3 regions of the Pantoea sp. Ae19-2 genome follow, and region 3 is predicted to be linked to each of the others. Evidence: predicted binding sites of a transcription regulator. Region 3 holds the regulator's gene; each other region holds the start of a gene.

The links. The regulator CRP, encoded in region 3, controls carbon source genes, mostly activating them, when cyclic AMP is high. The targets are predictions, from matches to a motif close to ATGTGANNNNNNTCACAT.
Region 1: cdd (cytidine deaminase) is a predicted target of CRP. The motif match lies at 3,621-3,638, and genes of this name have one in related genera.
Region 2: msrB (peptide-methionine (R)-S-oxide reductase MsrB) is a predicted target of CRP. The motif match lies at 4,282-4,299, and genes of this name have one in related genera.

What each region holds. Positions count from the first base shown of each region.
Region 1 covers NZ_JBCHWE010000001.1:954,348-961,426, forward strand. Annotated here, with positions in the region: gene sanA (outer membrane permeability protein SanA) at 1-683, opposite strand, end outside; gene AAIE03_RS04470 (NAD-dependent malic enzyme) at 817-2,514, opposite strand; gene cdd (cytidine deaminase) at 2,683-3,573, opposite strand; gene AAIE03_RS04480 (CidB/LrgB family autolysis modulator) at 3,693-4,385, opposite strand; gene AAIE03_RS04485 (CidA/LrgA family protein) at 4,378-4,770, opposite strand; gene metG (methionine--tRNA ligase) at 4,889-6,922, opposite strand.
Region 2 covers NZ_JBCHWE010000001.1:1,511,390-1,518,468, reverse strand. Annotated here, with positions in the region: gene sppA (signal peptide peptidase SppA) at 1-1,663, shown strand, start outside; gene ansA (asparaginase) at 1,749-2,762, shown strand; gene pncA (bifunctional nicotinamidase/pyrazinamidase) at 2,779-3,387, shown strand; gene AAIE03_RS06985 (YeaC family protein) at 3,471-3,752, opposite strand; gene msrB (peptide-methionine (R)-S-oxide reductase MsrB) at 3,755-4,165, opposite strand; gene gapA (glyceraldehyde-3-phosphate dehydrogenase) at 4,506-5,504, shown strand; gene AAIE03_RS06970 (D-hexose-6-phosphate mutarotase) at 5,577-6,455, shown strand; gene AAIE03_RS06965 (aldo/keto reductase) at 6,464-7,079, opposite strand, start outside.
Region 3 covers NZ_JBCHWE010000001.1:4,298,682-4,305,760, reverse strand. Annotated here, with positions in the region: gene AAIE03_RS19765 (LysE family translocator) at 1-400, opposite strand, end outside; gene AAIE03_RS19760 (hydrolase) at 455-1,471, shown strand; gene AAIE03_RS19755 (YheU family protein) at 1,476-1,694, shown strand; gene AAIE03_RS19750 (phosphoribulokinase) at 1,756-2,625, shown strand; gene AAIE03_RS19745 (OsmC family protein) at 2,655-3,059, opposite strand; gene crp (cAMP-activated global transcriptional regulator CRP) at 3,363-3,995, shown strand; gene AAIE03_RS19735 (YccS/YhfK family putative transporter) at 4,054-6,129, shown strand; gene argD (bifunctional acetylornithine/succinyldiaminopimelate transaminase) at 6,131-7,079, opposite strand, start outside.

The DNA of each region.
Region 1 (7,079 bases), 3.3 Mb from region 3:
TCTGGCGTCACGGCAGGATAGCTCTGTGCATCTTCAGGAACTTCATGTACAGCCGGGATCGGCACCAGCGGGCCAAGGAAACGCGGTTCGCGCTTCAGTAAAAACAGATCGGCCAGCGCACCCAGCCGCGCACCGACTTCACGCATTCGTACGCTGAGCATATTTTTAGGAGACGGAACCGCATAGCACTGCGCCTGAATCCCCAGGTGCAGGGCAATAAACAGCGCCCGTTCGCAGTGAAAACGTTGGGTAATGATAATAAAGTCGTTGGTGTCGAATACCTTACGCGTACGGACGATAGAATCCAGCGTACGGAAGCCCGCATAGTCCAGCACAATATCAGCAGGATCGACGCCACCTTTGATGAGATCGCGCCGCATAGTCATGGGTTCGTTGTAGCTTTGCTGCGCATTGTCCCCGCTCAGCAGCAGGTAGTTCACCTTTCCACTGTTATAGGCGTTAAGCGCGCCCTGCATGCGGTACAGGTAATACTGGTTAATCACGCCGGTGCGATAATATTTGGCCGTGCCCAGTACCACCCCGACCTGACGGTGGGGAAGGGATGCAAGGTTGTCATAGATATAGGGTGCCGTTTTCCAGCTGATCCAGCGGTCCAGGCCGAGCGCCGTCGCCACCATCGTTAAGATGATGAAAAGCAGAGCAATGAAAACGCGTTTCAACATGCGCCTGAGCACTCGAGATCCGAAGTTTGGGTGGGACAAGGCTACTTGAGCGTCACCCGCTAAGCAAGTTTACCCCGTCTGGCTGGTGTAAATTTAAGCAGCGCTGGATCCGCAGGGATCCAGCGCCGAGTTTTTAGATAGAGGTACGGCGGTAGTGGCGGTATTGAGGCAGCCAGAAATTATTGGCGATAGACTGTGAGAGCACGTCTTCTGAAGTCACCACCGCGACGCCCGCGAGCTGGGCAGCTTTGCCCACTTCCATCGCGATAATCTTCGACACGCCCTGAATATCTTTAATTTCAGGCAGAACCGGGCCTTCACCATCGTTCACCAGCGGTGAACAATCCGCAAGAGCACGGCTGGCCGTCATCAGCATGGTATCGGTGACACGCGATGCGCCAGACGCAATCACGCCCAGGCCAATGCCAGGGAAGATGTAGGAGTTATTACACTGCGCGATCGGGTAGGTCTTACCGTTCCACGAAACCGGTGAGAACGGACTACCGGTAGCGACCAGGGCGGCACCATCGGTCCAGGCAATAATGTCTGCCGGCGTGGCCTCAACGCGAGACGTTGGGTTAGAAAGCGGCATCACGATTGGACGTTTGCAATGCTTGTGCATCTCACGGATGATTTCTTCTGTGAACAGCCCAGGCTGACCTGACACACCGATTAAGATGTCTGGCTGTGCGTTACGCACCACGTCCAGCAGTGAGATCGCATCATTTGAGGTATCCCAGTCTTTCAGGTTGTCGCTTTTCTGCACCAGCTTGCTCTGGAAATCGAGCAGGTTAGGCAGTTTGTCGGTCAGCAAACCAAAGCGATCCACCATCATGACGCGACGACGGGCTTCGTCGTCGCTCAGACCTTCCGATTTCATCTGTGCGATGATCTGTTCGGCAATACCACAACCGGCTGAACCCGCGCCCAGGAAGACAACCTTCTGCTCGCACAGGCGGCTGCCTGCTGCACGGCTCGCGGCAATCAGGGTGCCAACGGTGACCGCAGCGGTACCCTGAATGTCATCATTGAAGCAGCACACTTCGTCACGATAGCGCTCCAGCAGTGGCATGGCGTTTTTCTGTGCAAAATCTTCGAACTGCAACAGCACTTTTGGCCAGCGGCGTTTCACGGCCTGAATAAACTCGTTTACAAACTCGTCATATTCTTCGCCCGTGATACGGGGATGGCGCCAGCCCATGTACAGCGGATCGTTGAGCAGCTGCTGGTTATTGGTGCCCACATCCAGCACCACCGGCAGGGTATAAGCCGGGCTGATGCCGCCACAGGCGGTGTACAGTGACAGCTTACCGATTGGAATGCCCATGCCACCGATGCCCTGATCGCCCAGGCCAAGGATGCGCTCACCGTCAGTGACCACAATCACTTTCACATTTTGTTTGGTGGCGTTTTGCAGCATGTCTTCGATGTGCGCACGGTTGGGATAGGAGATGAACACGCCACGCGCGCGGCGATAAATTTCTGAGAAGTGTTCGCAGGCGGCACCGACGGTTGGCGTGTAAATAATCGGCATCATCTCTTCGAGATGGTTGTCCAGCAGACGATAAAACAGCGTTTCGTTGGTATCCTGAATGTTGCGCAGGTAGACATGTTTATCGTTGTTGTTTTTGAAGTCCTGAAACTGACGCCATGCGCGTTTTGCCTGCTCTTCGATGGATTCTACCGCTTCTGGCAGTAAGCCATTGAGGTTAAATTCATTGCGCTCTTCGATGCTGAAGGCACTGCCTTTATTCAGCAGCGGAAATTCCAGCAATATAGGGCCAGCATAAGGAATGTATAGCGGGCGTTTACTTTCGTATTCGAGTTCCATGCAGTCATGCTCCGGTTGCAAGTTTTCCTGGCGCAATAATCAAAGAGTAGGGTGACGCCAGTTTTATTGTGATGACGAAGACCTGGCGCCAGATCCTATGAAATTTCTGGCCGATGTACAGCTTTTGTAAATAAAAGATTTAGAAACTGTTTAAAACCGTGCCTCACCTTACGCTTTTGCCAGCGTAAGGTGCGTCAGGTTATCGCAACCCAGGGCGTGCAGGGTGGCCTGAGTTGCAGAGAACTGATCCAGGGCTGGCTGCGGCGTCTGGGCTAATGCGGCGGCCTGAATATCGTGGCAGGATTCCCCCGCCATATTCAGTAGAATCAGCGCGGCCTGCAAAGGCGGCAGGCTAGGATTGAAGGCGGCGTTTTCTGCATAGCGTCCGCTGAAAATCCGGCCGGAGGCGGTCTGTAACGCCACTCCGCTGAACGCCCGACTGTAAGGCGCATGGCTGCGATTAGCCGCCTTGACGGCGGCCTGAGACAGCGCATCGCCCGTTGCAACATAACCCTGGTCCACATCATCCATCAGGCGTTCGGTGATATTCAGATCGCCTGGGCCGAATGCGTCAGGCAGATAGTGCGCCAACGTATGCACCGCGCGCTGCGGCAGGCTAATGCGAATATCTGTGCCGCTGTTAAGTTCATTCATAAACTGGCGACAGTGACCGCAGGGGGTGTAATTGACAGTAATGGTCTCCAGACGGGATTCACCGCGCAGCCAGGCATGGGTGACGGCGCTCTGTTCAGCATGAACGGTTTGCTGCATGGTCGCGCCGGCAAATTCCATATTGGCGCCGAAATACCAGTTGCCGCTGACGCCGCGCGCAATCGCGCCGACGTTAAAATGTGAAAGCGTGGCAACCGCGCAGGCAGCGGCAACCGGCAGCAGCGCCAGCGCCAGCGCATCGGCATCCAGTTGAGTTTGCTCTTGCAACAAGGTGACCTGATCGGCCTGCAGCATCGCGTCAAATCCCGGCTCGCTCAGCACCGGACGCAGCGCGGTTTGCAGAGTGGCTGGAAGTACTTCAAAGGCAGAGTGGAAACGTGGATGCATGGAAGCCTCATTCAATCATCAGGGCAATGTGCCAGACATCGGTTTATATGTGATCTCTGTCTCTCTGACAATGCAACATGTCTTACAGTTTTCAACTTTGCGAGATCTCTCCCAAAGTTTTAGCCAAACCAGTGCAGCAGCAGCGGGAAAATAAAGGGGGCGAGCAACGAGGTGATGATGCCGCAGATCACCAGCGCCAGCGAGCTGAAGGCACCTTCCTGAAAATCAAGCTCCGCTGCCCTGGCCGTTCCCAACGCATGCGAGGCATTGCCAATCGCCAGCCCGCGTGCGGCTTTGCTTTTCACTCCCAGCAGATTAAGCAACATATGACCAAACACGGCGCCCAGCACGCCCGCAATCAGGACACAAATTGCGCTGATGGCGGGAATGCCGTGCAGTGAGGCTGAAACCGCCATGGCGATCGGCGTGGTAACCGATTTCGGCAAAATCGTGGCGGCGATTTCTGGTGTGGCGCCCATCCACAGCGCGATGGCGGTGCCTGAAATCATCGCCGTCAGGCTGCCGATCACGCAGACGCCAATAATGGATTTCCAGCGGGCGCGAATTTGATGCATCTGCTCATACAGCGGCAGTGCCAGGGCCACGACGGCGGGCTGCAACAGTTGATTCAGTATCTCGCTGCCTGCGAAGTAGCGGGCATAAGGCATGTGCAGTAACAGCAGAAGGGGAATAATCACCGCCATGGAGACCAGAAGCGGGTTCAGCAAGGGAATTTTCAGCGTTGCCGCCAGCTTGCGCGCCAGCAAAAAAGCCCCGACAGTGAGGGGCAATGACCACCAGATATCACTCATCGTTGCCCCCTTTGATCACGGGGCGCGAATGCAGCTTATGCGCGCTTAACCCTACAATGGCCAGGACAGCGAAGGTACTGACAAGACAGGAGACCACAACAGGACCGAACTGCGCGGTAAGAATATCGGTGTAATTCATGACGCCAACGCTGATGGGCACAAACAGCAGCGCCATATAGCGAATAATCAGATGGCAACCCGGTTTGACCCAACGCACGGGCAGGATTTGCGATGCAAGCAGCGCAAACAGAATCAGCATGCCAATAATGCTGCCGGGCAGGGTGATGGGCAGCAGCAGGGCCACGCCGTTTCCGGCATATAAGCAAAGATAGATAATGATAAAAGCGCGCAGATAACGCCAACTCATCGTTAGCACGGTGTGCATGACAGGCTCCTGTTTTTAACGGGGTTTATCATACGCACTAACGGTCAGGCCCGCCAGCAATCAGCGGTGTGGCTGAAGCGCCATCCCCGGCGGTAAACCGCAGAGGATGGCCAACGGACTATTTCACCGGCATGCCGGGCACCGCGCCGCTGTCTACGGACAGGACAAACAGATCTTTGCCGCCGGGACCGGCAGACAGCACCATGCCTTCTGACACGCCAAACCGCATTTTACGCGGCGCAAGGTTGGCCACGATAATGGTCATTTTGCCAACCAGTACCGCCGGATCGGGATAGGCCGCACGAATACCGGAGAAAATCTGGCGCTTCTCGCCGCCTAGATCCAGTTCAAGACGCAGCAGCTTGTCCGAGCCTTCGACGAATTCCGCTTTCTCAATCAGCGCCACGCGCATATCGACTTTGGCAAAATCATCAATGGTAATGGTATCGCCAATCGGCGCATCGGCCAGCGGGCCGGTCGCCGCGGGTTTATTGGCGTCTGCCGCATCCGCTTTTGACGCCTCAATCAGGCCGTCGACCTTCGCCATTTCGATTCGGCCATACAGGGCCTTGAACGGCGCAACCTGATGGTTCAGCAGCGGTTGCTGAATGGCATCCCAGTGCAGCTCAGTGTTCAGGAACGCTTCGGCGCGCGCGCTCAGCGACGGCATGACCGGTTTCAGCCAGGTCATCAGCACCCGGAACAGGTTAATGCCCATCGAGCAAATGGCCTGCAGGTCTGCATCGCGGCCTTCCTGCTTCGCCACCACCCACGGCGCCTGCTCATCCACATAGCGGTTAGCCAGATCGGCCAGCGCCATGATTTCACGAATGGCACGGCCAAATTCACGGCTGGCCCAGGCCTCACCAATCTTCTCAGATGCGTCCAGGAAGGTTTGATACAGCGCCGGATCGGCCAGCTCAGCTGACAGCTTGCCGTCAAAGCGTTTGGTGATAAAACCGGCATTACGTGAGGCCAGGTTGACGACTTTGTTAACGATATCGGCGTTAACGCGCTGAACAAAATCTTCCAGATTCAGGTCGATGTCATCAATGCGTGAAGAGAGCTTGGCCGCATAGTAGTAGCGCAGGCTGTCGGCATCCAGGTGCTGTAACCAGGTGCTGGCTTTGATAAAGGTTCCACGCGACTTCGACATTTTTGCACCGTTGACGGTGACGTAGCCATGCACGAACAGGTTAGTCGGCTTGCGGAAACCGCTGCCTTCCAGCATGGCCGGCCAGAACAGGCTGTGGAAGTAGACAATGTCTTTACCGATGAAGTGATACAGCTCCGTGGTGGAATCCTGCTGCCAGAATTCGTCAAAGTTAATATCGCCACGTCTGTCACACAGGTTCTTAAAGGATCCCATGTAGCCGATAGGCGCATCCAGCCAGACGTAGAAATATTTGCCCGGCGCGCCAGGGATTTCGAAGCCAAAATACGGCGCATCGCGCGAGATATCCCACTGTTGTAGACCGGATTCGAACCACTCCTGCATTTTGTTCGCGACCTGCTCCTGCAGTGCGCCAGAACGGGTCCAGGCACGCAACATCTCACTGAACGAGGGGAGATCGAAGAAGAAATGCTCGGAATCACGCAGCACGGGTGTTGCACCCGACACCACAGATTTCGGATCGATCAGTTCAGTCGGGCTGTAGGTCGCGCTACACACTTCGCAGTTATCGCCGTACTGGTCAGGTGACTTACATTTTGGGCAGGTTCCCTTAACAAAACGGTCAGGCAGGAACATGCCTTTTTCCGGATCGTACAGCTGAGAGATGGTCCGGTTTTTAATGAAACCGTTCTCTTTCAGGCGGCCGTAAATCAGCCCGGCGAGCTCACGGTTCTCATCGCCATGCGTGGAATGGTAATTGTCATAGCTGATGTTGAAACCGGCGAAATCTGTTTCATGCTCCTGCTTCATTTCAGCAATCATCTGCTCCGGCGCAATACCCAGCTGCTGGGCTTTCAGCATGATCGGCGTACCGTGAGCGTCATCGGCGCAGATGAAATAAACCTGATTGCCACGCATTCGCTGATAACGCACCCAAATGTCCGCCTGGATATGCTCGAGCATGTGGCCGAGATGAATTGAGCCGTTTGCGTAAGGCAGGGCGCAGGTTACCAGAATTTTTTTAGCGACTTGAGTCATAGTTTGCGTAGCTTTCAGTTAAGTAAAAAAACGGGCTTAGATGGTAACCGATGGGCACAGCCGCGTAAACATAAGGGATTTCCCGTGCGCGACAGCCCGCGAAACGATCGGCATCTGATAGTATTGTTAGTACATCGCTGAAACACAGCGCAGGCCT
Region 2 (7,079 bases), 2.8 Mb from region 3:
GCTGGTCGATAAGCCTTCCGTCAGTAATCGCCTGAGCAAAATTGGCCGTCAGCTGTTAGGCACCAGCAGCGACCGACTGCAGGAAAACTCCCTGTTTGACGTGGTCGATGCGATTCGTCAGGCAAAGGATGACAGTAATATCAAAGGCATGGTGCTGGACCTGCGTGACTTTGCCGGTGGCGATCAGCCCTCGCTGCAGTATGTGGGCAAAGCGCTGCGCGAATTCAGGGAAAGTGGTAAGCCGATTTATGCGTTGGGCGACAGCTACAGCCAGGCTCAGTACTACCTTGCAAGCTATGCAACTAAAATCTACCTCTCGCCTCAGGGTACGGTTGACCTGCATGGTTACGCCACCAACGGGTTGTACTACAAAACGCTGCTTGAAAAGCTGAAAGTCAATTCACACGTCTTCCGTGTTGGAACCTATAAGTCTGCCGTTGAGCCTTTCCTGCGCGACGATATGTCACCTGCAGCGCGCGATGCGGATACCCGTTGGGTTGGCCAACTCTGGCAAAATTACCTGAACACCGTATCGGCTAACCGTCAGATTACGCCTGAGCAGCTGTTCCCTGGTGCAACGGCCATTATCGCCGGCCTGCAGGCCGTTAAAGGTGATACGGGTCAATACGCGCTGGATAACAAACTGGTCGACGTTCTGGGTTCACGGGCTGATGCCGATCAGATGTTAATCAAGACCTTTGGTTTCGATAAGCAGAGTAGCGATTATCGCAGCGTCAGTATTTATGACTACAACGTGAAACCGGACGCCACTCAGCAGAAAGGCAATATTGCCGTGATCATGGCCAGCGGCGCCATCATGGATGGCGATGAAACGCCGGGCAACGTCGGTGGCGATACCACGGCGGCGCAGATTCGTGATGCACGCCTGGATCCGAAAATCAAAGCGATCATTCTTCGGGTCAACAGCCCGGGCGGTAGCGTGACGGCTTCGGAGGCCATCCGTGCCGAACTGGCTGCGGCGAAAGCGGCCGGGAAACCGATAGTGGTGTCAATGGGCGGCATGGCGGCATCCGGTGGATACTGGATTTCAACGCCAGCCAGCTACATCATCGCCAGCCCGAGTACCCTGACCGGCTCTATTGGCATCTTCGGCGTAATTAATACCCTGGAGAACAGTCTGGCCAGCATTGGTGTGCACACGGACGGCGTGGCGACATCGCCACTGGCGGACGTCGCCAGCACTAAGGCGCTGCCCCCCGAGGTTCAACAGCTCATGCAGTTGACCATCGAAAACGGCTATCACAACTTTGTTGGTCTGGTTGCCGCCTCGCGTCACAAAACGCCGGAGCAAATTGACGCCATCGCCCAGGGACATGTGTGGACCGGCAGTGATGCGAAAGCTAATGGCCTGGTCGATGCGCTGGGGGATTTTGATGACGCAGTGAAAAAAGCCGCTGAACTGGCGAAGGTTTCCCAGCCGCAGCTTGACTGGTACCAGGAAGATCCCGGCTTTATTGATTTGATGCTAAATCAAATGAATGCCTCCGTGCAGGCTGTTCTGCCTGACCCGATCAAAGCCTGGCTGCCTGCGCCGATGTTCGACGTAATGAGTGCGATGCGACGTCAGCCTGGCCTGTTCGACCATCTTAACGATCCACAAAACCGCTACGCCTTCTGCCTGACCTGCGGCGAAGTGCGATAAACCTCTCAGCCCGACCGCTGGTCGGGCTGCTTTTCCCTGCCATTGCCCTTATACTGCGCGTTTTACGGCAAGTCTGAGTACACCTATGCAAAAGAAAAACATTTACGTTGCCTATACGGGCGGTACTATCGGTATGCAACGTTCCGCTCAAGGTTATATTCCGGTTTCAGGTCACCTCCAGCAAGAGCTGGCAAAAATGCCGGAATTCCATCGCCCGGAAATGCCTGACTTTACGATTCACGAATATCAGCCCCTGATCGACTCGTCCGATATGACGCCTCAGGACTGGCAGTCAATTGCCGAAGATATCCGGCGTAATTACGATCGCTACGATGGTTTTGTGATTCTGCATGGTACAGATACCATGGCTTTTACCGCCTCCGCCCTGTCGTTTATGCTGGAGAACCTGGCCAAGCCTGTCATCGTAACCGGCTCGCAAATCCCCCTGGCGGAACTGCGCTCGGACGGTCAGCAAAACCTGCTGAATTCACTCTATGTCGCCGCTAACTATCCGGTTAATGAAGTGACGCTGTTTTTCAATAACACGCTCTATCGCGGTAACCGCACCACAAAAGCGCATGCTGACGGGTTTAATGCCTTTGCCTCACCCAACCTTTCTGCGCTGCTGGAAGCCGGCATCCACATTCGTCGTTTGAACACGCCACCCGCGCCACAGGGGAAAGGTGAACTCATCGTTCATACCATTACGCCACAGCCTATTGGCGTGGTTACCATTTACCCCGGCATTTCCGCCGATGTGGTGCGCAACTTCCTGCGCCAGCCGGTTAAAGCCCTTATTCTGCGCTCTTATGGCGTGGGTAATGCGCCGCAGAACGCTGAGTTTCTCTCTGAACTGCAGCAGGCCAGCGAGCGCGGCATTGTGGTCGTTAACCTGACGCAGTGTATTTCCGGCAAAGTTAACATGGGTGGCTACGCGACGGGCAATGCGCTGGAGCATGCAGGCGTGATCAGCGGTTTTGATCTGACGGTAGAAGCGGCCCTGACCAAACTTCACTATCTGTTAAGTCAGGATCTTTCAAGCGAGCAAATCCGTGCCAAAATGCAGAAAAACCTGCGTGGCGAACTGACAGAAGACTAAAACGGAGCAAACGGGAATGAAACGGGCACTGATCATTATCGATATTCAGAACGACTTCTGCCCCGGCGGCCCAATGGCCGTGAGAGAAGGCGATCACACCGTCGCGGTAGCAAATCGCTATGCCCGTGCCTTTCATGAGAGAGGCGAATGCGTAGTGGCCTTGCAGGACTGGCACCCGGCCAATCATGGCAGCTTTGCTTCTGTCTCGGGCGAGCCGGTTTATACCCTGGGTGAGCTCAACGGTTTGCCTCAAATCTGGTGGCCCGATCATGGTGTTCAGCATTCGGCGGGCGCTGATTTTCATCCTGGTCTCGATCGCAGCCTGTTCGATGCTGTTTTTCACAAGGGCCAGGATCAGGATGTCGACAGCTACAGCGCTTTTTTTGATAACGGCCATCGCCGTAAAACGGAGCTGGACAGCTGGTTACGTGAACGCGGCATCAGCCATCTGGTTATGCTGGGGCTGGCAACCGATTACTGTGTGAAATACAGCGTTCTGGATGCACTGGAACTGGGCTATCAGGTGGACGTGGTCGCCGAAGGCTGCCGCGGGGTGAATTTGAATCCTGAAGACAGCGACATCGCACTGGCCCAGATGGCCGCCCAGGGTGCGGTCATTGTCTGATGTGCTCCGGGCTGGCAGCGTGCCAGCCCGTCATCCACGCTAAACGCTTCTGTCAGCACCCTGACAGAAGCACCTTATCAGACTTAATGCAGGTTGATACGCGTGACGTCTGGTTCGATACCAAACTCTTCTTTCAGCTGCCTTTTCGATTTGGTGACCATCTCACCGTCTTTTCCGATGGTCATATGCTGAGGTGCATCGTTATGACGTGCCTGCCACATCATCACCAGTTGCAGGCTGTTATCACGCTGCTGCTGGGTAAGCGCTACACCGTCCGGCCATTTTCCGGTTTCAACGGCCACAACCAGACGCTCATAAATTTCAGGCGTCAGGGCTTCAAGCATGGCTTCAAGTTGCTGTTTCATGATTATCCTTGGGTCTCCTCACCTTGCTGATCTGTAAAGTTCAGCGAGGCAGAATTGACGCAGTAACGCTCGCCTGTCGGCTGGGGGCCATCCGGGAAAACATGCCCCAGGTGCGCATCACAGCTGCCACAGCGGATTTCGATGCGCTGCATACCATGGGAATTATCTTCCAGATAGCGAATGGCCTCATCGCTTACCGGCTGATAAAAACTCGGCCAGCCACAACCTGAATCGTACTTGGTATCAGACAAAAACAACGGCGCATTGCAGACCAGGCAGTGATAAATCCCTTCCTGCTTGTTATGCAGCAGGGCACCGCTGTAAGGCGGCTCCGTTCCTCGCTGTTGAGTCACATAGCGTTGCATCTCAGTCAGTTGGGCAATTTTTGCTTCGGGTGCGGTTTCTTTAGGCATTTGAGCAATTCCGGGATGTCATTCTGTAAAAATCGACTAGTATTCTAACAAACGATCAACATTAATCGGGTCTTATTTTGTGCTCAACCCTTCAGTCAGTATCTCACTAGGTGGATTTGTGAACTCGATCACCTTTTCTCTGGCATATCCCTATATATTCGGCGAAGGATTCAACAGAGCACGCGGTTTACCGCTGAGCGCAAGCGGTTGCGGCCCCAATAATTCCTGTCTGGTGGATTGACCTGTCGCAACAATTGACACGATTCCGCTTGACGCCTGGTAAGGTTTTTGTAATTTTACAGCCAACCTTTTATTCACTAACAACTAGCTGGTGGAATATATGACTATCAAAGTAGGTATCAACGGTTTTGGCCGTATCGGTCGCATCGTTTTCCGTGCTGCTCAACAGCGCTCTGACATCGAAATCGTTGCTATCAACGACCTGCTGGACGCTGATTACATGGCGTACATGCTGAAGTACGACTCTACTCACGGCCGCTTCGACGGCACCGTTGAAGTACAGGACGGCGCTCTGGTTGTTAACGGTAAGAAAATCCGCGTTACCGCTGAGAGAGATCCGGCTAACCTGAAGTGGGATGAAGTCGGCGTTGACGTTGTTGCTGAAGCAACCGGTATCTTCCTGACCGACGAAACGGCACGTAAGCACATCACTGCGGGTGCTAAGAAAGTCGTTCTGACCGGTCCGTCTAAAGATGACACCCCAATGTTTGTTCGTGGTGCAAACTTCGACAAGTACCAGGGCCAGGACATCGTGTCTAACGCCTCTTGTACCACTAACTGCCTGGCACCACTGGCTAAAGTGATCAATGACAAGTTCGGTATCGTGGAAGGTCTGATGACCACCGTTCACGCAACGACTGCAACGCAGAAAACCGTTGATGGCCCGTCTCACAAAGACTGGCGTGGCGGTCGTGGCGCGTCTCAGAACATCATCCCTTCCTCTACCGGTGCGGCCAAAGCCGTAGGTAAAGTGCTGCCAGAACTGAATGGCAAGCTGACAGGTATGGCGTTCCGCGTTCCGACGCCAAACGTTTCTGTTGTTGACCTGACCGTTCGTCTGGAAAAAGCCGCATCTTACAAAGAAATCTGTGCAGCGATCAAAGCAGCAGCAGAAGGCGAAATGAAAGACGTGCTGGGCTACGTTGAAGACGACGTGGTTTCTACCGACTTCAACGGCGAAGTGCTGACTTCAGTATTTGATGCGAAAGCGGGTATCGCGCTGAATGACAACTTCGTTAAACTGGTTTCCTGGTACGATAACGAAACCGGTTATTCAAACAAAGTTCTCGACCTGATTGCGCTGGTTTCTGCTAAATAAGGCAGCCAGACACTAGAGAATAAGGGTGACTTCGGTCACCCTTTTTTTGATCCCTTTCGTAAGGAGTCGGGCATGCAAGACAAACTTTTTTCTCTTCCCGTCATTAAACAGATTACGCCTTACCTGTCACAGCGTCAGGTGGGCGAACTTCCGACTATCGTCGTCAGTCATCCCCGCGTGCGCGCAGCTATCACGTTACAGGGCGCGCATCTCATCGCCTGGCAGCCCAGCGGGGAGAAACCTGTCCTGTGGCTAAGTGACAAAAGCCCCTTCTCACCAGGCAAAGCGATTCGAGGCGGCATTCCCATTTGCTGGCCCTGGTTTGGCCCCGCAGGTGAACCCGCACACGGTTTTGCCCGTAACCAGTCGTGGACGCTGTCCGCCCATGACGAAAACGAAGATGGCGTTATCTTGACGCTGGTGCTGGAAAGTAACTCGCAAACCTTAAAGCTGTGGCCACATGAATTCACGCTAATCGCCCGTTTCCGCCTGGGGCAGCACTGTGAGATCGAACTGGAAGCCTATGGCGACTACACGTCCACCGCCGCCCTGCACAGCTATTTTAACGTGGCGGATATCAACGGCGTAGAGGTGTCGGGTCTGGGTGAGCACTATATCGACAAGGTTAACGACAATCAGCCAGGCACGGGCGACGGCAAACAGCGCTTTACCACCCGGGTTGACCGTATTTTCACCTCGGCCAATGACTGTTCGGTGATTAACGATCAGGCTGGAAAGCGCCAGATTGAAGTCTATCACCACCATCATAGTGACGTTGTCACGTGGAACCCCGGCGTCGAACTCTCCTGCAGTATGACGGACATGCCCAACGAAGGGTATAAAACCATGGTGTGCGTGGAAACGGCGCGAATCAGCAAACCGTTACGCAGCGCGGGCGAAAAACCGGCCCGGCTGGCCACCACGATCCGTCTGAAAGGGAAAGTGAATTAACGCTTAATTCACACCACGTCCAGGGGCATTTTATGCCGCGGTGGCGGGAAAGCCTTGTCGATCAGGAAACACGCCTCATCACTCAGGGTGATATCCAGTGCCGCGGCATTTTCCCGGACGTGCTCAAGGGAACTGGCTTTAGGAATAGCCATCACGCCGGGAGCGCGGATTACCCACGCCAGAAGCAGCTGTGCAACCGTCACGCCTTTCTGCTGAGCCAAAGCGACCAGCGTGGGCTCAGAAAACAAATGGCTGCGCAGCCGCCCTGCCTGTGCCAACGGACAGTATGCCATGATCGGCACAGCACGCTGCTGACACTGCGGTAACAGGTCGTACTCAATACCGCGAGAGGCGAGATGGTAAAGGACCTGATTCGTCGCACATGCTTCGCCCCCGGGTTCGGCCCAGAGCTCGTCCATATCATCGCTGTCAAAATTTGAAACGCCCCAGTGAACAATCTTCCCCTGCTGTTGAAGCCTTTGCATGGCGCGAATCGTCTCTTCCAACGGGACGCTGCCGCGCCAGTGCAGCAGATAGAGATCAATACGGTCGGTTTGCAAACGGCGCAGGCTGGCTTCGCAGGCCGCTATCGCATCATCTTCACCGGCATTCCATGGGTAGACT
Region 3 (7,079 bases):
AGCTGGCTATCGCCCCCAAGGCCATTAACCAGGCTTTGGGATTGATCAACTGCAACAATCCTCCCTGCCAGAAGGGCATGGGCGCGACCGGTGCCGCATCGGTCTCCAGCTTTTCGTATGCGGCGGTCGCAATTTTCCATGCCAGCCACAGAAGATAGAGGCTCCCGGCAACTTTCAGGATAAGGTGCAGTGAGGGATAGAGCAGGATCAATCCCCCTACGCCAAACGCCACCATCAGTAGCATCAGTTGCATACCAATCATGATGCCGACCATTAACGGAAGGGTACGGAAAAAGCCAAAGTTGGCGCCCGAGGCGGTGAGTAACATATTATTAGGGCCGGGTGTAATCGCCGCGACCCAGAGAAACCCTAACATTGATAAAAAAAGACTGAGTTCCATTAATCCGGGTTCTCCCTCCATTATGTGAAAACTTATCGAAGCTAACAGTGTGATATGGAACAGACAAGCCTTTACAACATGAAATTTTCGGGCCCGGACGGCGCGGCGTTCAGCCCCATGCGCGGCCTGACCAATCCGCATGTGCAAACCATATTGCCGCGCCTGTTCCGCCGTACTCTAGCGTTAACGCCTCACTGGCAGCGGCTGGATTTACCCGATGGTGATTTTGTCGATCTGGCCTGGAGTGAAGATCCACAGTTTGCCGCGCATAAACCACGCGTGGTGCTGTTTCATGGTCTGGAAGGAAGCTTCCACAGTCCCTACATCCATGGCCTGATGAAAGTCTGCAGGCAACGTGGCTGGCTGGCCGTAGTGATGCATTTTCGCGGCTGTAGCGGCGAGCCGAACAGGCTAAACCGGATTTACCACTCCGGCGAGACGGAAGATGCACGCTTTTTCCTGACCTGGCTGAAGGCCCGCTGGGGACAGGTTCCTACTGCAGCTGTGGGGTTTTCGCTGGGCGGGAATATGCTGGGTTGCCTGCTGGGCCAACAGGGCAGTGACGTTGCGCTGGATGCCGGCGTTATCGTTTCGGCACCCTTGATGCTTGAACCCTGTAGCGCCCGACTGGAACGTGGGTTTTCCCAAATTTATCAGCGTTACCTGCTGAGCCAGCTTAAAAAGAATGCCAGGCGCAAGCTGCACGCATGGCCCGACACCTTACCGGTCAATCTCAGTCAGCTGAATGCCCTGCGTCGCCTGCGTGATTTTGACGACGCCATCACGGCCCGGGCGCATGGCTTTGCCGACGCCACGGACTATTATCGCCGTGCCAGCGCCCTGCCGTTGCTGAGATCGGTGACAAAACCGTTGCTGATTATCCATGCAAAAGATGACCCCTTTATGAGCGATGAGGTGATCCCGCAAAATGACCAGTTATCTGCCACTATTACCTATCAGCTGACAACACACGGTGGTCATGTTGGATTTGTGAGTGGTACCCTGCGTCAGCCTGAATTGTGGCTGGAACAGCGCGTGCCGCAGTGGATTTCCCCTTATCTGGATAGCTAACCCTGTGATTATTCCCTGGCAACAGGTTTCTCCCGAAACCCTTGAAAACGTTATTGAAGCCTTTGTTCTGCGCGAAGGTACCGACTACGGCGAACAGGAACTCAGCCTGACCGAAAAAGTCGGCAATGTGCGACGCCAGCTGCAGCAAGGTGAAGTCGTGCTGGTCTGGTCTGAGCTTCATGAATCGGTCAACATCATGCGCAAAAGTGAGTTCCGTGGCTGATGCACAGAACGAAAAATCGTGCTAACAATGCTCATCGCCTGATTTCACAGGGAGTTTCACTATGTCGGCACGTCATCCGATTATCGCGGTAACAGGTTCCAGCGGTGCCGGAACCACTACCACCAGCCTCGCATTCCGTAAAATTTTTCAGCAACTCAATTTGCACGCGGCCGAGCTGGAAGGGGACAGTTTCCACCGATTTACCCGGCCTGAAATGGATATGGCTATCCGTAAGGCGCGCGATCTGGGTCGCCATATCAGCTACTTTGGCCCGGAGGCGAATGATTTCGGTCTGCTGGAGCAGACCTTTGTTGAATACGGTGATCAGGGCAAGGGCCAGTCACGTAAATACCTGCATACCTACGACGAAGCGGTGCCCTGGAATCAGGTACCAGGTACCTTTACCCCGTGGCAGCCGCTGCCACCGGATACGGACGTGCTGTTTTATGAAGGACTGCACGGCGGCGTCGTGACGGCTCAGCACAACGTCGCTGAAAAAGTGGATTTACTGGTCGGCGTCGTCCCCATCGTTAACCTGGAGTGGATTCAGAAGCTGGTACGCGATACCGGTGAACGCGGTCATTCGCGTGAAGCCGTAATGGATTCGGTGGTGCGCTCAATGGAAGATTACATCAATTTCATTACGCCGCAGTTCTCACGCACCCATATTAACTTTCAGCGGGTTCCAACCGTCGACACCTCTAACCCCTTTGCGGCACGCACCATTCCTTCACTGGATGAAAGTTTTGTCGTCATCCACTTTCAGGGGCTGGAAGATATTGATTTTCCCTACCTACTGGCCATGCTGCAGGGATCGTTTATTTCCAATATCAACACGCTGGTTGTACCTGGCGGGAAAATGGGGCTGGCGATGGAATTAATTATGGCACCGCTGGTAAAACGGCTCATGGAAGGCAAACGCATTGAATAAAATCAGAGGCCGCGCTGGCCTCTGAATAATTACAGCTCGATAACTTCGTAACTGTGGGTAATTTCCACCCCTTTGCCTAACATAATGGCAACCGAGCAATACTTCTCAGCTGAAAGGTCGACCGCACGCGCCACGGCTTTATCTGAAAGTGCTTTTCCACTGACGATAAAATGCAGGTTGATGCGGGTAAAGATGCGAGGCGCTTCTTCCCGGCGTTCTGATTCGAGTTTTACTTCGCAATCAGCCACATCGTTGCGACCTTTTTGCAAAATTGATACCACATCAATGGCGCTGCATCCGCCGGCCGCCATCAGCACCATTTCCATAGGGCTGGGCGCTTTATCGCCGGAATTGCCGTCCATTAAGACCTGATGTCCGGACGAAGACTCGCCGAGGAATGTTAACCCTTCAACCCATTTGACTCTTGCCTGCATAATCTGGCCCCCAGAATGCCCTGTTTTTGCGTCAGAGTACGCTTTTGCCTGGTAAACAGCAATCCGGAGAAATCAGCCTTATTGCTGAAGCGAGACAACACAAGACAGTCGGCGAAAGCTGTGCTACAAACAGTGCTGAAAATATTTTTCGTCATCCGAAGACGAAGCCGGGAAGAATGATGCGCTCTGCGCAAATGCAGCCCGAATAATTTCCTGAATGGAAACACGCTTAACGCTTTCATCGCCTGGCAGGGAAACTGAGCCCTGTATTTTGGGCACGATTACAATAGAGGATAATAGCGAATGGTTCTCGGCAAACCGCAAACAGACCCTACACTTGAATGGTTCCTGTCCCATTGCCATATTCACAAGTATCCATCCAAAAGTACGCTGATTCACCAAGGTGAAAAAGCCGAAACGCTTTACTACATCGTGAAAGGTTCCGTCGCGGTACTGATTAAGGATGAAGAAGGCAAAGAGATGATTCTTTCTTATCTGAATCAAGGCGATTTTATTGGTGAGCTTGGCCTGTTTGAAGAAGGTCAGGAGCGCAGCGCCTGGGTACGTGCGAAAACTGCGTGCGAAGTGGCAGAGATTTCCTACAAGAAATTCCGTCAGCTCATCCAGGTTAACCCGGATATTTTGATGCGTCTTTCTTCTCAGATGGCTCGCCGTCTGCAGGTGACGTCAGAAAAAGTGGGAAATCTCGCTTTCCTGGATGTGACCGGACGCATTGCACAAACGTTGCTTAATCTGGCTAAACAGCCAGATGCCATGACGCATCCTGACGGCATGCAAATTAAAATTACTCGTCAGGAAATTGGCCAAATCGTTGGTTGTTCACGTGAAACCGTGGGCCGTATTTTGAAGATGCTGGAAGATCAGAACCTGATCTCCGCACACGGCAAAACCATCGTTGTTTACGGCACACGCTAAGCCTGACTGTTCACGGCGTGATGGCGACATTATGCCGTGAATGTCTTGTGTTGAGCCGATGTGGCGAAGAATAATCTATCACCCCGAAGTTAACTATGCGCTGCGCCAGACGCTGGTGTTGTGCCTTCCCGTAGCGCTCGGCTGGCTGTTCGGCGATCTGCAAAAAGGATTGCTGTTCTCATTGGTTCCCGCCTGCTGCAACATTGCCGGTCTGGACACGCCCCACAAACGCTTCTTTAAACGCCTGATCATCGGCGGCAGCCTGTTTGCCCTTGGCAGTTTACTGATGCAGTGGCTGCTGCTTAAAGACGTGCCGCTGCCGCTCATCCTGTTTGCCCTGCCTTTGCTGCTTGGCGTCACCGGAGAGATCAGTCCGCTGCACGCCCGACTGCTGCCCGGCACGTTAATCGCGTCAATTTTTACCCTCAGCCTGATTGGCCGTATGCCCATTTACGTTCCGCCCCTGCTCTATATCGGTGGAACGCTCTGGTATGGCCTGTTCAACTGGTTTTGGTTCTGGCTGTGGAAAGAGCAGCCGATGCGCGAAAGCCTGAGCCTGATCTACCGTGAGCTGGCAAATTACTGTGACGCCAAGTACAGCTTATTGACGCAGCTGACCGATCCGGAAAAAGCCCTGCCGCCCCTGCTGGCGCGTCAGCAAAAAGCGATCGATCTGATCAACACCTGCTATCAGCAAATGCATATGCTGTCTGCGAGTCGCGATCACAGCCACAAACGCCTGACCCGGGCGTTTCAGGTAGCACTGGATCTGCAGGAGCATATCTCCGTCAGCCTGCATCAGCCGGAAGAGGTCCAGAAGCTGGTCGAGCAAAGCCATGCTGAAGCCGTCATCCGCTGGAACGCCAGAACGATTTCAGCCCGGCTGCGCGCGCTGGCCGACGATATTCTGTATCACCAACTCTCTGGTCGTTTCGATATGGACAAGCAGTTGGGTGCGCTGGAGAAAATCGCCCTTCAGCATCCGGACAATCCGGTGGGTAACTTCTGTCTCTATCATTTCAGCCGTATCGCCCGGGTGCTTCGAACCCAAAAGCCGCTTTATCAACGCGACCTGATGGCCGATCGCCAGCGTCGTTTACCGCTGCTGCCCGCGTTGCGGAGCTATCTGTCGCTGCGGTCTTCCGCACTGCGAACGGCCGGGCGTTTTTCCGTCATGCTGATGCTGGGCAGCGCCCTGGCCGTGTTCTTTTCGATTCCTAAGCCCTACTGGATTTTGATGACCATCATGTTTGTCAGCCAGAGCAACTACAGCGCAACCCGCGTACGTATTCAGCACCGGGCCCTGGGAACCTTTGCCGGACTGGCTATCGCGGCGGCGTCGCTACGCCTGGATGTGCCTGAACCGCTGGTGCTGAGCATCATGCTGGTGATTACCTTTATCAGCTACCGTTTTACCCGCCAGTTTTACGGCTGGTCAATAGTGGGATTTACGGTTACGGCCGTTTATACGCTGCAACTGCTCTCCCTTAACGGGGCACAGTTTTTACTGCCCCGCCTGCTGGATACGCTGATGGGCTGCCTGATCGCCTTTGGGGGCATGTTATGGCTGTGGCCGCAGTGGCAAAGTGCCCTGCTGCGCCAGAATGCCCATGATGCGCTGGAGGCCTGTCAGGATGCCCTGCGAATGTTGCTGGGCCCGGAGCAGTCACCCGATGCGCTGGCTTACCAGCGGGTTAAGGTCAACCAGGCGCATAACGCCGTATTCAACTCCCTGAATCAGGCCATGCAGGAGCCGGGATTTAATTCACGCTACCTGCAGGATATGCGCTTATGGGTCACGCACTGCCAGTTTATCGTGGAGCACATTAACGCCATGACCATTCTGGCACGTGAACATACCATGCTGCCGCCCACGCTGGCTGAGCACTACCTGCAATGGTGCGAGATCGCCCTGCAACGGTGTCAGCAAAGGCTGGAATATGATGGGGAAAGTTCGCAGACGGATCTGCTACAGGGCGTGGAAGATATAAATGAGGGGCCGGTCACGGTACTGGAGCAGCACGTCAGGCGCATCCTGGAGCATCTGAAAGTCATGCACACGATCTCTTCTCTGGCCTGGAACCAGCGGCCTCATCATGGCCGCTGGCTGTTGCGCAGTCTGCGCCGCAAATAACTCAGGCAGACAGCACTTTCTCTACCGCACGGGCAAAGCGAGCCATGCCCTCTTCGATATCGGCAGGCTCGATAATCAGCGACGGTGCGAAGCGCATCACATCTGTTCCGGCCACCAGCACCATGACGCCTTCCGCAGCTGACGCATTCAGAATATCGCGCGCCTTGCCCGCATACTGCGGCTTCAGGGCTGCACCAATCAGCAGGCCTTTACCACGGATATCACTGAACAGGTCGTGACGCGCATCAATAGCCTTGAGCGCCTCAACAAACTGCTGGCGGCGGATTTCTACCCCATTCAGTACAGCTGGCGTATTGATAATATCTAACGCGGTTTCTGCGATCGCGCATGCCAGCGGATTGCCGCCATAAGTCGTGCCATGCACGCCAGGCGCCATGGTTGAGGCTACCTCATTGGTGGTCAGCATGGCGCTTACAGGAAAACCGCCGCCCAGCGCCTTCGCCGAGGTCAGAATATCGGGCGTCACGCCGTAGTGCTCATAGGCAAACAACTTACCGCTGCGCCCCATGCCGCTTTGCACCTCATCCAGTACCAGCAGCGCCTGGTGTTTGTCGCACAGTTCACGTAACCCCTGCATAAACGCTGGTGTTGCAGGCATCACACCGCCTTCACCCTGAATCGGCTCCACCACAATGGCGCAAGTGTGATCGTCAATCACCGCCTTAACCGCGTCCAGATCGTTGAACGGCACATGAACGATATCGGCGGGTTTCGGGCCAAAACCGTCGGAGTACTTGGGCTGACCGCCCACCGTTACGGTGAACAGCGTCCGGCCGTGAAAGGCGTTGTGAAAGGCAATGATTTTGCTTTTGAACGGGCTGTGGCGTTTACAGGCATAGTAGCGAGCCAACTTAAACGCGGCCTCATTGGCTTCTGCCCCCGAATTAGCAAAAAAGACCCGCTCCGCAAACGTGGCGTTGATCAGTTTA